Regions from separate parts of the Ectothiorhodospira sp. 9100 genome, predicted to be linked through region 2. Evidence: predicted binding sites of a transcription regulator. Region 2 holds the regulator's gene; the other holds the start of a gene.
What was found. The regulator sigma-54, encoded in region 2, starts transcription at its own class of promoters, with help from an activator protein. The targets are predictions, from matches to a motif close to TGGCANGNTNCNTGCTT.

Region 1: LPW29_RS10505 (TOBE domain-containing protein) is a predicted target of sigma-54. The motif match lies at 1,894-1,910, and genes of this name have one in related genera.

The regions. Positions count from the first base shown of each region.
Region 1 is NZ_JAJNAN010000032.1:2,299-6,451, forward strand. It holds gene modB (molybdate ABC transporter permease subunit) at 1-107, opposite strand, end outside; gene modA (molybdate ABC transporter substrate-binding protein) at 209-970, opposite strand; gene LPW29_RS10505 (TOBE domain-containing protein) at 1,004-1,804, opposite strand; gene katG (catalase/peroxidase HPI) at 2,290-4,153, opposite strand, start outside.
Region 2 is NZ_JAJNAN010000005.1:72,363-76,515, reverse strand. It holds gene LPW29_RS03145 (PTS sugar transporter subunit IIA) at 1-61, opposite strand, end outside; gene hpf (ribosome hibernation-promoting factor, HPF/YfiA family) at 69-392, opposite strand; gene LPW29_RS03135 (RNA polymerase factor sigma-54) at 444-1,943, opposite strand; gene lptB (LPS export ABC transporter ATP-binding protein) at 2,110-2,835, opposite strand; gene lptA (lipopolysaccharide transport periplasmic protein LptA) at 2,832-3,344, opposite strand; gene lptC (LPS export ABC transporter periplasmic protein LptC) at 3,331-3,903, opposite strand; gene kdsC (3-deoxy-manno-octulosonate-8-phosphatase KdsC) at 3,900-4,153, opposite strand, start outside.

The sequences.
Region 1 (4,153 bases), on a different contig from region 2:
GCCACTGGTGCACAAAGCACCAGCAATATGGATGTACTGATGACCGCAAGCTTGAAGGTGACCCAAAGGGCCGTGACATCTTGGGGATATAACGATATCGGCATCATGGTATCCGAAGTAATCGGGGGTCAATGAAGGTCCTACCCGATGCCCGGTGCCCGATGCCCGGTGCAAAGGGTCGCTCCGGGCGTCGGGCAGGCATGACGGGTCAGGGTACGCTGTAACCTGCGGCTTCAATCATCCGCACGGCTTCCGGGCTCCGCATCCAGGCCATGAACTCCCGAGCCACATCCATGTCGGCAGCTCGCTTGAGAATCACCGCCTGCTGTTCGATGGGCTCGAATAACTCCGCGGACGGAATCCAGTGGGACCCAGGGATGGAGCCATCGTCGGCCTTGACCTGGGACAGGGCGACGAACCCCAGTTCCGCCGCCCCCGAGGCCACCTGACTGTAGGCCTGGCCGATGGACTGGGCCCGCGCCAGCCGACCCTCCTCGTTTAGTGCATCCCAGACACCCATGCCTCCGAGAATCTGCTGGGCGGCCACGCCATAGGGCGCATTTCTGGGGTCGGCAATGGTCAGAAAACGAAAATCTCCGTTGTGTAGCAAGGTTTCGGGGTCGTCCATGTAATCCGTCCGACTGGACCACAGGACGGGCACACCGACGGCGTAGGTGAACCGGGTCTCCTCCAGCGCCACGCCGTCCGTCACCAGTGTTTCCGGACGACGGGCATCGGCCGAGAAGAACAGATCAAAGGGCGCACCATTGCTGATCTGGGCATACAGGGCACCCGATGAACCGGCGCTGATGTGGATCGTGTGGCCGGTCTTTTCCTCGTAGGCGGCAGTCAGCGTTTGTGCAGTGCCGAGAAAATTCGCGGCCACGGCAGCTCGGAGTTCAGCGGCGGTGGCTGTTGTGATACCAATGCCCAGGAGAGTGGCAAAGACGACAAGTTGTACGGGTTTCATGGGTCATCCTCTGCTTGATTGGAATAGTAGACTTCAGTCGTTGACGGCCAACAGCACGTGGGAGGCCTTGATCAGGGCGCAGGCCTCGGCCCCCTGGGTGAGCCAGCCCTCGTCCAGGGCCTCGCGGGTGACGATGGCGGTGAGCACACGGCCATGACCCAGATCCAGCTTGACCTCCGCGTTCACCGGGCCGGCCTCCACGTGGGCGACAGTGCCCGGCAGACGGTTGCGAGCGGACACGCGCATGTCGCCGGTGACCTCGCCCAGGACCACGAACGAGGACTTGATCAGCACATGGACCTCCCTGCCCTGTTCAAGACCCAGCTCCTGCCCCGCCTCGTGAGTGACCACCGCGTGGATTGTCAGGCCATGGCCGATGTCCACGGTCACCTCATCGCTGACCGCGCCTTGAGTGATCCGGGAGACCTTGCCCTGATAGTGATTTCTTGCCGTCGTACGCATGGAGAGTTTCCTCATCAGTGTCCAGACATCCCCCAGTTGTTCGCCGGTGGATTGCGCCATTTGCTCCAGAAACGCCTGGTAGGCCTGTTCAGCCGACCGGTACTGGGCAATCACCTGTTCGCCATGGGCCGTGAGCCGGGTGCCGCCGCCATGGCGTCCCCCCGCCTGGCGTTTCAGCAGGGACTGATCAGACAGGTTGTTCATGGCGTCGATGGCATCCCAGGCCGCCTTGTAGCTCATGCCGATGGCACGCGCGGCCGCCGAGATGGAGCCGGTGGCCGCCACCTGCTCAAGCAGCTGAATCCGGGCGCTGCCCAGAAAGGGCTTGCCTTGCAGCTTGAACCAGAACTGACCTTCGATTTCCGGTTGCATGGGGGACCTTGTGGGTTGTCGTTATGTTTTTCTGTATATAACGCATGACATGCGGCCGGGGAAAACGCACTGCGTGTCGGATGATCATTATGCGAATTTCGGGCCAGCAGGCATTATATTTTTAACCTATTGTTTCTAATATTATTTATAGTCCCAAAAAACAAATAGCGGGATGTGGATTTTGCTACAAACAAGGACACGGTGCCGGTTCCGCCCCTCACCCCAACCCCTCTCCCCGCTGGGGAGAGGGGCCTATACCATCTCTTGGACAGGGGGTTGCTCCCTTCTCCCCTCGGGGGAGAAGGGCCGGGGATGAGGGGTGTGGCGGGCACGGTGCCGGTTTCGTCCCTCATCCCAACCCTCTTTCTCAGGGTTTCAAAAAAATCAAAAAAAAAGGGGCGGATGGGCTTGCACCTTGCAAGACCCATCCGCCCCTTGGTTGCCCTCTACCGCCAGCGGGAGAGGGTTTTCGGGTAACGTACGGTTTACTTCAGATCAAAACGATCACCGTTCATCACCTTGGTCCAGGCCTTCACGAAGTCCTTGACGAACTTCTCCTTCGAATCGTCCTGGGCATACACCTCGGCGTAGGAACGCAGGATGGAGTTGGACCCGAAGACCAGATCCACCCGGGTGGCCGTCCACTTCACGTTGCCGCTCTTGCGATCGACGATCTCGTAGAGGTTGTTGCCCTTGGGCTTCCAGGTGTTGGCCATGTCGGTCAGGTTCACGAAGAAGTCGTTGGTCAGCACCCCTTCCCGATCCGTGAAGACCCCATGCTTCGTGCCACCATGGTTGGTGCCCAGTACCCGCATGCCGCCGACCAGCACGGTCATCTCGGGAGCGGTCAGGCCCATCAACTGCGTGCGGTCCAGCATCATCTCCTCGGCAGAGACCACGTAGTCCTTCTTCAGCCAGTTGCGATAGCCATCGTGAAGGGGTTCGAGCACGTCGAAGGATTCGGCGTCGGTCATCTCCTCGGTGGCATCGCCACGACCCGGTGCGAAGGGCACCGCGACATCGAACCCGGCATCCCGGGCGGCCTTTTCCACTGCGGCCGTGCCACCCAGCACGATCAGGTCGGCCAGGCTCACCGGCTTGCTCAGGCCGGACTGGATGCCTTCCAGCACCCCCAGCACCTTTTGCAGACGCTCGGGCTCGTTGGCTTCCCAGTCCTTCTGGGGGGCCAGGCGGATGCGGGCACCGTTGGCACCGCCCCGGTAGTCGGAGCAGCGGAAGGTGCGGGCGCTGTCCCAGGCGGTGGTGATCAGTTCCGAGGCGCTCAGACCGCTATTGAGCAGCTTATCCTTCAGATCTGCCACCTCGGCATCGCTCAGGGTGTAGTCCACCTTGGGCACCGGGTCCTGCCAGATCAGGTCTTCCTGAGGCACTTCCGGGCCCAGATACCGGCTCTTGGGACCCAGGTCACGGTGGGTCAGCTTGAACCAGGCGCGGGCGAAGACCTCGTTGAAGTATTCCGGATCGTTGTAGAAACGCTCGGAGATCTCACGATAGATCGGATCCTTGATCATGGCCATGTCGGCGTCGGTCATGATGGGGTTGTAGCGAATGGAGGGGTCCTCCACGTCCACCGGCTTGTCTTCTTCCTTGATGTCCACCGGCTCCCACTGCCAGGCACCCGCCGGACTCTTTCTGGACTCCCACTCATGTTCAAAGAGCATCTTGAAGTAGCCGTTGTCCCACTGGGTGGGATGGGTGGTCCATGCACCTTCGATGCCACTGGTGATGGTGTCGCGCCCAAAGCCCTTGCCCTGGGGATTGCGCCAACCCAGGCCCTGCTCTTCCACATCGGCCGCTTCCGGGTCAGGGCCCAGCTTGGAGGCATCGCCATTACCGTGGCACTTGCCCACGGTGTGACCGCCGGCGGTGAGGGCCACGGTTTCCTCGTCATTCATGGCCATGCGAGCAAAGGTGGTACGCACGTCCTGGGCGGTTCGCAGCGGATCGGGGTTGCCGTCGACGCCCTCCGGGTTCACGTAGATCAGACCCATCTGCACCGCGGCCAGGGGATTTTCCAGGCTCTCGCGGTCGTCGCTCTCGTAGCGGTTGGAGCTTTCGGCCAGCCACTCCTTTTCGGAGCCCCAGTAGGTGTCCTTTTCCGGGTGCCAGATGTCGGCCCGACCGCCCGCGAACCCGAAGGTCTTGAATCCCATGGATTCGTAGGCGACGTTGCCGGCCAGGACGATCAGATCGGCCCAGGACAGCTTGTTGCCGTATTTTTTCTTGATGGGCCACAGCAGGCGGCGGGCCTTGTCCAGGTTGCCGTTGTCGGGCCAGCTATTGATGGGGGCGAAGCGCTGGTTACCCGTGCCGGCGCCTCCACGGCCA
Region 2 (4,153 bases):
TACTGCTCACGTCCGTCTGGCAGTGCACCCGCTCGGGGGCGAGAAGATCACCGATGTTCATGAATCATTCACTCGATATGGTTGCGGTGGGAGCCTTCCGCCCGGTGGTGGTCCTTGAGCTTTTCCTTATGCTTCACCACCTGGCGATCCAGTTTGTCCACCAGGGCGTCAATGGCGGCGTACATGTCCGTGTGGGTGGCCTCGGCATGGATGCTGTTACCGCTGAGCAACAGGTTGGCTTCGGCCTTTTGCTGCAGCTTCTCCACGGTCAGGATGACGTGCACGTCGATGACGTTGTCAAAATGCCGCTCCAGGCGCTCGAACTTCTCGTTAACGTAGTTGCGCAGGGCGTCGGTCAGGTCGACGTGATGACCGGTGAGGTTGATCTGCATAAGATGACTCCTTAGGGATGGGTGATGATCAAGACGGCTTCGCGGTTGATGTCAGACGAGCCGCTTGCGTTCGTTGGATGGCGGAATGGCCATGGCCTCACGGTACTTGGCCACGGTGCGTCGTGCCACATGAATGCCACGATCCACCAGGACCTGGGCAATCTTGCTGTCACTCATGGGCTTGCCCTGAGGCTCTTCGGCAACCAGCTTGCGGATCATGGCGCGGATCGCGGTGGCTGAACACTCGCCGCCGTCTGCCGTGCCCACATGGCTGGAAAAGAAATACTTGAATTCGTAGATGCCCCGGGGGGTATGCATGAATTTCTGGGTGGTCACCCGGGAGATGGTGGACTCATGCATCTCCAGTTGTTCGGCGATATCGCGTAGCACCAGGGGTTTCATGGCCTCGTCGCCATATTCCAGAAAGGCGCGCTGGTGCTCGACGATGGCGGTGCCCACCCGCAGCAGGGTCTCGTTGCGGCTTTGCAGGCTCTTGATGAACCAGCGGGCCTCCTGGAGGCTGTTGCGCATGTAGGTGTTGTCCTGACTGGAATCGGCGCGGCGCACAAAGCTGGCATAGAGGGGGTTCACCCGCAACCGCGGCGCAATTTCCGGGTTGAGCTCCACCTGCCAGCGGCCCTCTCGCTTGCGTACGAAGACATCGGGGATGATGTATTCGGGCGAACTGCTGCTGATGAGCCCGCCCGGGCGCGGGTTCAGTGTCTGAATCAGGGCGATCACTTGCTGCAGTTCGCCATCATCCAGCCCCAGGCGCCGCTGCACGCCCTTATAATCGCGGGCACCCAGGGCATCCAGGTGTTCACGGGCCAGGATTCGGGCCTGGGCCAGCCAGGGCGTCTCATCCGGAAACTGTGCCAGTTGCAGGCTCAGGCACTCGGCCAGATCCCGCGCGCCCACGCCCACCGGGTCCAGGTGCTGAACCATGTTCAGTACGGCCTCCACCTCATCCAGTTCCAGATCCATTTCCCGGTCTTCGGCCAGGGTGGCATGGATCTGCTCGATGGGTTCGGCCAGGTAGCCGTCTTCGTTGATGGAGTCAATGATGGTCAAGGCGATGGCCCGGTCACGCTCACTCATGGACGACAGATGCACCTGCCACATGAGATGTTCATGCAGGCTTTCCGAGGGCCCGGTCTGGTTTTCGAACACGTCGCGCCCGTCGTGATCCGACTGCCCGGCGCTTGAAGGGGGCACATCGTAGATGTCGTCCCAGTTGCTGTCCACCGGCAGTTCATCGGGGATCTGCTCCTGACTGCCTTCGGCGTTGCCTTCTGTCTCGGCGGCGGCCTCGGCCGCCTCTGAAGTCTCGCGGGTGTCGGCCGGGTCCTGCTCGCGCGTTTCCTCGGAGGCGGTGTCCTGATCCGCCTCCGTACCTTCCATGGCCTCGAGCATGGGGTTGGTTTCCAGGGTTTCCTGGATCTGTGCCTGCAACTCCAGGGTCGACAGTTGCAGCAGGCGGATGGCCTGCTGCAACTGGGGGGTCATGGTCAGGTTTTGACCCAGCCGGAGCTGGACGGAAGGTTTCAACATAGCACGATGCGCGCCATCGGGCCGGAGCCCGAGTCTGTGATGCCTGATGATGGAGGCGGGGGCAGGCCCCCGACGTTAATATTGCTGTCACGGGAGATTATACGGTGTGCCGGCAAAAATTGGACCCGTGCCCGGAAAACCCTGCCTGCGGTGAGTGCATGGGGTTTCACAGGCGGAAGTTCTCCCCCAGGTAAACGCGGCGCACCTGCGGGTCGGCCAATACATCCTCCGGCGCACCCTGGCTGATGATATGCCCGCCGCTGAGAATATAGGCCCGGTTGCAGATGCCCAGGGTCTCGCGCACGTTATGGTCGGTGATCAGCACGCCGATGTTCCGTGACGTGAGATGGGTGATGATCCGCTGGATCTCGATCACGGAGATGGGGTCGACGCCAGCGAAAGGCTCGTCCAGGAGGATGAAGGCCGGTTCAGTGGCCAGGGCCCGGGCGATCTCCACGCGCCGCCGCTCACCGCCGGAGAGACTGACGCCGGCATTGTCACGGATGTGCTGGATCTGAAACTCCTCAAGCAGGGATTCCATTTTTTCCTGGCGCTGGACCTTGTCGAGGTCGCGGCGCACCTCCAGTACGGCCATGATGTTGTCGGCCACGGAAAGCTTGCGGAACACCGAAGGTTCCTGGGGCAGATAGCCCACGCCCATGCGGGCCCGAGCGTGCATGGGTAACTGGGTGATGTCCCGGCCATCCAGGCGGATCTGCCCTTCGTCGCAGGGCACCAGGCCCACGATCATGTAGAAGCAGGTGGTCTTGCCGGCCCCATTGGGGCCCAGCAGGCCCACCACCTCACCGCTGTTGATCTCGATGGAGGCACCGTCCACGGGCTTGATTGCCCGGTAACGCTTGACCAGTTTGTCGGTCTCCAGCCGGCTCATGGGGTGTCGCCGTCCTCCGAGCGGTCGCGGGGCGCGAAGATGGCCTCCACGCGGCCCGTGTCACCGGTGCTGGCCTCCAGCGTGGCGGCTTCCAGGTTGTAGACGATACGGCTGCCGCGGAATTCGTCATCCCCCTGCCATACCCGGGCCTCGCCGGTGAGTGCCACACGCGGCCCATCCGGGAAGAATTCCATGCGTCGTGCCTCGGCGCGAACCTCCCGGTTCGACTCGTCCCGCGTGGTCAGGGTGGCCAGGCGTCCCTCGGAGACCATGCGCTCCAGTTGTCGATCAGGGGCATGCACGGTCACTTCGTCACCCGTAATGACGGTGTCGCCCTGGGTGATGGTGACGTTGCCCTGGTATACGCTCACCCCCCGTTGGTCATCCAGGTTGGCGCGATCCGCCTCGATGCGGATGGGCAGGTCAGGGTTGTGCTGTCCGTGTGCGGCGGGCATCCAGGCCAGCAAGAGGGTCAGCAGCAGCCTCTTGGAGATGTCAGTGCGGAACATAGGTGCCTCTCACCTGGCTCTCAAGTTCCAGGGTATCCCGGGTCAGGTCCAAAGTCATGCCCACGCCCTCTGCCTCGCGGTGGGTGGTCATCATGCGGGCCCGGGCATTGGTGTGCGCCTGGCGGGGCAGGGTCCATACGGTCACATCCCGGCTGGTGATGGTCATGGGAGGGTGGTCCGGTGCCCCCGGGCGGTCCAGTTGCACGTGACCCAGCAGTTGCACTTCATCGCCGCCGGATGAGACCCAGCCACGTTCGGAACGCAGGGTCCAGTCGGGAGCGGGGGGATGTTCCATGATCAGTACCGGGGATTCCACGTGGCTGGATTGATCTCCCTGGCGTTGTTCCAGGCGGGTGCCGGAGAGTCGGTATTTGAGCTGGCCGGAGGCATCCATGCTCCAGACCACGAAATCCTCGGCAAAGAACTGATTGGCTTCAGGGTCCACCTGGGCAGTCGGCACCACGCGTTGTTCCTGGGCGCTCTCGGAGAGCCAGAAACCCAGGGCGACCACCAGGGCGAGCACCAGAATCAGCAATAGTCCCGAGAAACGTCGAGTCATTCCAGGTACGGCGCCAGGGCGGCCTGAAGGTTGTTCTGGGCCTCCAGTATGAATTCGCAGGCCTCGCGTGCGGCCCCGCGACCGCCACCTGCCCGAGTGATGTAGTGGGCATGCTCCCGTACCAGGGGATGCGCGTCGGCCACGGCGATTGCCAGCACGGCGCGACGCATCACGGGCAGATCCACCACATCGTCACCCATGTAGGCGGTGTGCTCAATGCCCACCCCGGCCGCCTCGAGTAATCCGCCCA